DNA from 4 places in the Pseudoalteromonas sp. PSi26 genome. Region 3 is predicted to be linked to each of the others. Evidence: predicted binding sites of a transcription regulator. Region 3 holds the regulator's gene; each other region holds the start of a gene.
What was found. The regulator sigma-54, encoded in region 3, starts transcription at its own class of promoters, with help from an activator protein. The targets are predictions, from matches to a motif close to GTTGGCACGNNNNTNGNNT.
Positions count from the first base shown of each region.

Region 1 (2,210 bases), on a different contig from region 3:
AGTTTTATCTCTTTGCTGTTTGCTTAAATATAAGAAAGGCAATGCTATTTACAGATTTTAGCATTTTTCTATTCGCTATTTTCATGTTGTGCGACAAAAACAGAAAATATTCATACGCAATTTTAGCGGGCAGTAAAGTCCTCGTTTCAGCCATTGATTATTTCGTGTAAAATAATGCGCCTTATCATTGCCAATAACGAGTAACATAGCATGCAAACCAATATGCCCGATATAGCTGACACCGCTCCTGCATTACAAACAGGTAAATTAGACTGGGTTGGCATGGGTGAAATTGAACTGCCATTTATTTTTGAATCGCGTGATTTAAGCCCTGTTACTGTTAATGCCAAAGCCCGAGCATTTGTTAACTTGCACAAAGAAGACGCCAAAGGCATTCATATGTCGCGCCTATTTTTAGCGCTTGATTTACTCTCAACAGAGCAACAAGTAAATCCTCAAACAATTAGCCAAGCACTAAATACGTTTATATCTAGCCATGAAGGGTTGAGTAATAAGGCACAGATTGAGTTTAAATTTGAGCTACCACTTCGCCGTAAGTCTCTATTGAGTGGCAAAGCTGGCTGGAAAAGCTATCCAATCACACTTACAAGTACAATTGAAAACAATATTATTAGTTTCGAGCTAACCGTTGATGTTACCTACTCATCAACTTGCCCTTGCTCGGCGGCTCTTGCACGCCAGCTAATACAAAACGCATTTAGTGAAAAATTTAACCAAGACACGCTCAACCAAAAAGAGGTACTTGAGTGGCTTGGCACAACACAAGGCATTGTGGCAACCCCTCACTCGCAGCGCTCAATTGCTAACGTAAAAGTTAAACTCAATAGCAACATTAATGAGTTTGATGTAGTTAACTTAATAAATACCCTTGAAGGCGAGCTTAAAACGCCAGTGCAAGCGGCAGTAAAGCGTGAAGATGAACAAGAATTTGCCCGTTTAAATGGGCAAAATTTAATGTTCTGCGAAGATGCCGCGCGTAAAATTAAAGCAATATTAGAAACAGACGGTTACGCAGATTACTGGCTACAAATAAACCATTACGAATCGCTTCACGCCCACGACGCTGTGGCGGTTGCTGTTAAAGGTATTAATGGCGGGTATAAGGCATAAAACACCTGCGTTAACTTAAATCACCATTCGGTAAATCACATACAATATTTGGGCACGGTACTTGCTTTAACAAAACAGTGTCAATTTGTTGTTATGGAGTTACCGTATGGAATTCGCTTTATTGTCGATTTTAGTATTAGTGGTAGGTGCATCAATTGCCGCGTCAAAATTTAGTGACGACGGCGGTAATCCTTATCCTTTTAAACGTAAACAAAGTGTATTTACGCAAGTAGAAAGCGCCTTTTTAAACCTGTTAGAACGCGCTATTGGCGATCAATATAAAATAGTGAGTCGAGTTAAGCTTATTGATGTGATCGACTGTAAAGAAGGTTTATCACCTAAATCAAAACGTGCCGCTATTGCTAAAGCCAAAAATAAGCAGCTTGATTTTGTGTTAATCGACAAAGAAAAAATGACCATCGTGGCAGCTGTTGATTTAGTAAATAACGCAAATAAAGATGGCCACAAAGCCCAGCGCGACTGGTTTGTGAATGGTGCCTTAGAAGCTGCAGGTATTCCACACATTCGCATGAAGGTAAAAGCGGGCTATCGCCCATCAGAAGTACGCGATGCCATTATGTTCAAACTGGGTAAACCAGCACCAACAGCACAGCGCCCATTACGTAACCGAGTTCACAAACCTGCTGTTTTATCCCCCTCACAAGCTAAAGCCCATTCAACAGCATTAGCCGAAATATAATTATCAGGTGACTTAATTTGAATTTAAAGCGAGCATTTTAAATGTCTCGCTTTTTTGTTTTTTATTGCTAACTTCACGTATAATCAAGCTATTCAAACTCAGGAATCAAACACTATGAATGTTGGTATTATTGGCGCAATGGAGCCAGAAGTTAAAATTTTGCGTGAAGCAATGCAAAACCCAGCTGTTTTAACTAAAGCAGGTTTTACATTTTACACTGGTGAATTAGCGGGCTGCACAGTAACTCTTGTTCAATCAGGTATTGGTAAAGTAGCATCAAGCATTGCAACTACATTACTTATTGATAATTTTAAGCCTGATTGCGTAATTAACACCGGGTCTGCTGGCGGTTTTGATCCATCATTAAGTGTTGGCGATG
Region 1 covers NZ_JBHNYT010000003.1:305,090-307,299, reverse strand. The annotation lists gene folE2 (GTP cyclohydrolase FolE2) at 211-1,131, shown strand; gene ACFI34_RS05260 (DUF2726 domain-containing protein) at 1,238-1,831, shown strand; gene mtnN (5'-methylthioadenosine/S-adenosylhomocysteine nucleosidase) at 1,946-2,210, shown strand, end outside.
Region 1: the regulator sigma-54 is predicted to act here: its motif matches at 1,180-1,198, upstream of ACFI34_RS05260 (DUF2726 domain-containing protein).

Region 2 (2,210 bases), on a different contig from region 3:
CAGATGTATATGCCTCTTCAGTGTTTAGTTCTGGTAGAACTAAAAATGGTGACGGTGTTCAAACTACTATGGTTGCCCAGCAATTTCACCAAGGTTCGCTGCAATTCACTAATAACTCATTGGATTTAGCCATTACAGGCGAGGGCTACTTTGCGATGAGCCAAGATTTGGGCGCACAAGATTTTACCTACACGCGAGCAGGCGCTTTTAAATTAGATAAAGATAACTTTGTTGTTGATGCTAAAGGGAATTATTTGCAGGGGTTTCCAGTTGATGAAGCAACGGGTGATACAACGTCTGTAAGTTTGAGCACGTCGTCTGCATTGCAAATTCCAGATTCATCGGGCTCACCACGTGCAACGGCTAATGTATATAGTTCATTTAACTTAGATTCACGTGCAGATGCACCTTCAATTGTCTTCGACCCAGAAACGAGCGCTTCATATAATAGTTCTACATCAACAACGGTTTATGATTCTCTGGGTGAGCCTCATGTACTACAGTTTTTCTTTGTTAAAACTGATTCTGCAGTAACGGGGAATGACAATGAATGGGAAACTTACGCTACTTTAGATGGCAAATCATTTAGCCCCGCAGGTGTTGAAGAGACTGCTGCTCCCTATACACCGTTATCAACATTTCAATTTGACTCAAGTGGTTTACCAACCTCTACAGATGGTGTCGCTAACACCGGGACTACCTTTAATCCATTAACAGTTCCAGGTGGTGCAGGTGCAGCAGTCGGTTTATCAGATGTGCTTACAAATGGCGCAAGTTTTCCAGATGATATTGATATTAATTGGCGTGATGAAGCCGGCACTACAAATAAAGTACCTACTCAGTACGCAAGTCGATTTGAAGTTAAAGCGCTAGACCAAGATGGCGCTACGGTTGGTCGTTTAGCGGGTATTGATATTGGTACCGATGGTAAAGTTGTTGCCTCTTACAGCAACGGTGATTCTACATTCCTTGGTCAAGTTGCTATGGTGCGTTTTTCAAATTCACAAGGATTACAACAAGTTGGTGATACTGCTTGGAAAAAAAGCTTAACGTCAGGTGAGCCAATTGCTGGTGAACCAGGTTCAGGTACTTTAGGTTCAATAAATTCATCAGCACTAGAGCAATCAAATGTGAATTTAACGAATGAGTTGGTTGACCTAATTAGTGCTCAGCGTAACTTCCAGGCTAACTCTCGTGCGCTTGAGGTAAACTCAACACTACAACAGGCAATTTTACAGATTCGTTAATTTAATACTTAACACCATTTTTAAGGGCTGCTTTTTCAAGTGGCCCTTCTTATTTCACTTCATTTAGTTTGTTTTATAACCATTTCACATCATTTCCTATTGTGGCATCTATTTTGCATTTCTTGTGTATAGAGATTTTTAATATGAGTCGATGCTATGGACAAAATGGTCTACATTGCGGCCTCAGGCGCTAAACAAAGCCTACAGGGGCTGGCCCTTAAAGCCAATAATTTGGCGAATGCGAATACTACTGGATTTAAGTCAGACTTTGCACAAGCTCGCTCTATGCAGGCTTTTGGTGAAGGGTTGCCATCACGTGTGTTTTCTATGCAAGAGCGCCCAGGTTCTAATATGACTTCTGGCGGCATAGTCGAAACAGGCAGAGACCTCGATATTGCAATGAGTGATAACGCATGGTTAAGCGTGCAGGATGCCTCAGGCAATGAAGCTTATACCAAGGTGGGTACATTAAATATTACCGCTGAAGGTATGTTAATGACCAGCCATGGTCGTCAAGTAATTGGCGAAGGCGGGCCTGTCATTTTACCAGTACCGATCGAAAAAATTGAATTTAGTGAAGACGGCGCAATTCAAGTTCGCCCGCAGGGGGCGCCTGCTACATTTTTAGAAGAAGTTGACCGCTTGAAGGTGGTTGAAGCTAATAGTTTTCAACTAGAAAAAGGGAACGATGGTTTATTTAGGCCTAAAGCAGGAGAGGTTGTTGATACTTCTGCCAATGTCAAAGTTTTAAGCGGTACCTTAGAAATGTCTAATGTGAACCCAGTTCACGAAATGGTCGATATGATCAGCCATCAACGTCAATTTGAGTTACAAGTAAAACTGATGAAAACAGCTGAAGATCTTGATAGATCACAAGATCAGCTGATGCGCATAGTTTAACTTTAAATGAGGACACGATTATGAATCCAGCATTGTGGATCAGTAAAACGGGGCTAGACGCTC
Region 2 covers NZ_JBHNYT010000002.1:252,434-254,643, forward strand. The annotation lists gene flgE (flagellar hook protein FlgE) at 1-1,247, shown strand, start outside; gene ACFI34_RS03205 (flagellar basal body rod protein FlgF) at 1,404-2,147, shown strand; gene flgG (flagellar basal-body rod protein FlgG) at 2,168-2,210, shown strand, end outside.
Region 2: the regulator sigma-54 is predicted to act here: its motif matches at 1,348-1,366, upstream of ACFI34_RS03205 (flagellar basal body rod protein FlgF).

Region 3 (2,210 bases):
TAACGGTGTATCAAAACTTAATGGCTATTTTAGAAACTCGAAAGGGGCTCACTAAGCAAGCCAGAGAAGATACACTGAATAATCTATTAGATGAATTTAGCATTCAACACATTCGCGACAGCAAAGGTATGGCATTATCGGGCGGAGAACGTCGTAGAGTGGAGATTGCACGTGCTTTAGCTGCAGATCCAAAGTTTATTTTGTTAGACGAACCATTTGCCGGTGTTGACCCTATCTCAGTATTAGATATTAAAAAAATTATTGAACACCTAAAAAACCGTGGTATTGGCGTATTAATAACAGACCACAATGTGAGAGAAACCCTTGATGTTTGTGAAAAAGCCTACATTGTTTCTCATGGGGAACTGATTGCTTCTGGTACCCCTGAACACGTATTAAATGATAAAACTGTACGCGATGTATATTTAGGCGAGCAATTTAGGCTGTAACATTTACGCCTTATTTATAAGCATCTGCTAGTATTAATTATAACAACTTAAAAGGATTGTTAGAGATACATGAGGCAATCACTACAGCTGCGCATGGGCCAGCAACTTACAATGACACCTCAGTTGCAACAGGCTATTCGCTTGCTGCAATTAAGCACATTGGATCTTCAGCAAGAAATACAAGAAGCGCTCGACAGCAACCCATTACTTGAGGTTGAGGAGCAAGACTATGCCGATGACCTTGCGGGCAAAAATGAGCAAAAAGCGGATAACGATGAAGTTACAGTAAGCGCATCTGCCGATGAAGCCCCCAGCGAGTTCGAACAAGACAGTGGTGAAGCCCTTGCTAAAGATACCGTAAGTGACGACATGGCAATGGACGTTAGCTGGGATGAGTACATGAGTGCAGCCCCTGCATCCTCTTCAGGCCCAATGCCTGAAGATGAGTCTATATATCAGGGCGCATCAACTGAAACGCTTCACGAGTACTTAATGTGGCAATTACAATTAACGCCATTTAGCCCTACAGATGAAGCCATTGCTATTGCAATAGTTGAAGCGGTGGATGATTCAGGCATACTGACACTCAGTTGCGAAGAGATTTTAGAGAGCTTTAATCAAGATAACGACGATGACGTTGAGGTTGAACTTGATGAAATAGAGGCGGTTTTAAAGCGCATTCAGCTATTTGACCCAGTGGGTATTGCAGCACGAAGCTTACAAGAATGTTTATGTATTCAGTTAAATCAGTTTGATAAAGGCACCCCTTTTATTGATGAAACAAAAATGATTTTAACCGAGCACATAGATTTGTTAGCTGCTCGCGACTACCGTACATTAATGAAAAAAACGAAGCTCAAAGAAGATGAGCTTAAAGAAGTAATGACACTTATTCATACGCTTAATCCAAAGCCTGCAGACACAATAGTGCGAGAAGAGTCTGAGTATGTAATACCTGATGTGTCGGTTAAGAAAATTAAAGGCCGCTGGGTAGTTGAACTAAACCCAGACAGCATGCCAAAAATTCGTGTAAACAGTCAGTATGCTGCAATGTCGCGTACAGTTAAATCGAGCGGTGATAGCCAATTTATTCGCTCACATTTACAAGAAGCTAAATGGTTTATAAAAAGTTTAGAAAGCAGAAACGACACGCTTTTAAAAGTGACAAACTGTATTGTAAAGCAACAACAAGGCTTTTTTGAACACGGCCCAGAAGCCATGAAACCTATGGTTTTAAATGATGTTGCCGAAATGGTAGAAATGCACGAATCAACAATTTCGCGTGTAACTACTCAAAAGTATATGCACACACCGCGTGGAATATTTGAGCTTAAATACTTTTTCTCAAGCCACGTAAGCACCGAAAATGGTGGGGAATGTTCATCTACAGCGATACGTGCACTTATTAAAAAATTAATCGCAGCAGAAAACTCAGCAAAACCATTGAGTGATAGCAAAATTGCGGATATATTGGCTGAGCAAGGAATTAAAGTAGCAAGACGTACAATCGCAAAATATCGCGAATCTCTTGCTATTCCACCGTCAAATCAGCGAAAGAGCCTGATTTAAGACGCTAAACAAAGAGGGTAATGCTTATGCAACTAAATTTAACTGGTCGTCATGTAGAACTAACTGATTCATTAAGAGACTATATAAATACCAAATTTGCGAAGCTAGAAAGGCACTCTGATCATATTAATAATGTTCATGTCATTCTTGATATAGAAAAATTAAATCAAAAAGCAGAAGCAACTATTCATG
Region 3 covers NZ_JBHNYT010000016.1:75,505-77,714, reverse strand. The annotation lists gene lptB (LPS export ABC transporter ATP-binding protein) at 1-449, shown strand, start outside; gene ACFI34_RS15935 (RNA polymerase factor sigma-54) at 519-2,018, shown strand; gene hpf (ribosome hibernation promoting factor) at 2,045-2,210, shown strand, end outside.

Region 4 (2,210 bases), on a different contig from region 3:
CTTTTTGACCGTGAAAGTAGACGTGGTACCCCATTTTTTGAACATCGTCTAATGGAAACGCTTCATCATGAACTTTAATCTCTTGCAAGCCAATTACGTCTGGTTGATGTTTATCAATAACAGCTTGTAATTGGTGAAGACGAGCACGCAGACCATTGATATTGAAAGAAATCACTTTCATTCGATTTACCTTTAAATTTGTTCTCATTTTGATAGCAAATTGTATCAGTAAATTAGCTTACATAACATGTCTGAAATGACAAAATAGCTGCGTAAATGTTGATCAAATGCTGGTGAAAGTTTAAACATTGTTAATGTTGTATTAATTTATAAAATAAATAAAAAATTCAATTGATATGCATGAAATTGGCTATATAATGCGCGCAAATTCATTGGCAAACTCGTTCACATAGGATCTCTCATGAAAGCACAATTATTTTTAGCGGTAACATTATTAGCATCTTCTTCTGTTTCAGCTCAAAGTAACACTTACTTCAGCCAAGACAGCTCAATTGAGTCTAAGCTGTGCGTATTAAGCGCAAACGAAGGTTTTTCTGCGGCACGTAAATTAGCAGCTAAGCATAATGTATACTTATCACGCTTCTCACAGAGCATCATGTGTAACGGTCAAGATATCCGTGATATTGCAAAGAAAGATTCAACAAACAATATAACTGAAAACAAAGTAGAAGTGTTTGCTAAAGACGCTCAACAAGAAACTCAACTATGTATGACTGCATTAAAGCAAGGTTTAGCGCCAGTACGCCAAAAAATCGGTAACTTAAACTCGCTTAAATGTAACGGTCAGAAAGTTACTGACTTTGTTAAGCGTTATCAAAACGCTGCAATTTAATTAGCAAGACAAAATTAATGAGAGCCCAGCTTTTACAGCTGGGCTTTTTTTTGCAAAATTTACAAGGTTGGTTGAAAAGGTTTCAAGGCTAACGTATTGAAAATAGAATAAATAATACACAGGGGTTCTGTAAGATACTGAAATTTATGTTTATTTTATTTTGGCACCAGACTTGTATTAGTTGTTGTGACATTTATTAACAACGAAGGACACGTCTTATGAAAAAGTTAACATTAGCAACAACTATTTTAGCAACATTAAGTTTAGCAGCCTGCGCATCTAATCAAGGTCTTGATAAAATAGACAGCGACTTTGCAAGCCTAGACAACGACAGTGATGGTTTTATTTCAAAAGTTGAAGCTGACGACGATAATATTTGGGGTCACTTTTCAAATATCGACACCAATATGGATGAAGAAATTAGTCGTAAAGAATTTAATGCTTACATGCAGTTAAACACTGGCAAGGTTGCAACCGATAGTGATGTAAGTGAATCAGCCTTTAAAGCTGAAATTGCAAAATTTGACAAAATTGAAAGTAGTTTTGCCAGTTTAGATAACGATAGTAATGGTTACATATCAGTTGTTGAAGGCAATGACGACGATATTTCAAATCACTTTGGTTATATGGACAAAAACGAAGACAAGCGAATTAGTAAAAATGAGTTTATGGGCTACATAAATAAATATGGTAAATCTGTAGCTGAAGACGAAGCGTTAGAGTCAATTCAAAACAGCTAATTAAAATTCAGAGCATAAAAATCAAAGCCAGTTATTTTAACTGGCTTTTTTTATAGCTAATTTTCGATAATTGCCAGATATATTTTCCTAGTTAGTGGTTGTTCTGTCATAATAGATGGCTGTGTATTTTTATTTATTAAGAGTGTATATGGCTGGGCGGCGAATTAGTGATGAGCAGTTGGTTGAAATCATTGAGGCTGCGATTTTTGTTGCAGACAAACCCATAAGTAAACGCCATATTAAAGACACTGTTTTAGTGGATATTGCAATTTCTATGTCACGTATAAACGAGGCTATAGAAACAATACAAACACACTTTCAAACCCGTGGTATTCGCCTTGTTGAAGTTGGTAGTGGTTATCGATTTCAGGCATGTAGTAGTTTGAGCCCTTGGTTGAGTAACCTATGGCAAGAACGAGCTCCTAAATACTCACGTGCTTTATTGGAAACATTATCACTTATTGCTTATCGTCAACCCATTACGCGTGGTGAAATAGAGCAAGTAAGAGGTGTAACAACGGGTTCGAATATAATTAAAACCTTACTCGAAAGAGAGTGGGTGAAAGTGGTAGGGCACAAAGAAGTACCGGGTAAGCCCGCTTTATACGCCACTACTA
Region 4 covers NZ_JBHNYT010000010.1:20,787-22,996, forward strand. The annotation lists gene xthA (exodeoxyribonuclease III) at 1-181, opposite strand, end outside; gene ACFI34_RS12010 (exonuclease III) at 422-853, shown strand; gene ACFI34_RS12015 (EF-hand domain-containing protein) at 1,072-1,593, shown strand; gene scpB (SMC-Scp complex subunit ScpB) at 1,742-2,210, shown strand, end outside.
Region 4: the regulator sigma-54 is predicted to act here: its motif matches at 1,013-1,031, upstream of ACFI34_RS12015 (EF-hand domain-containing protein).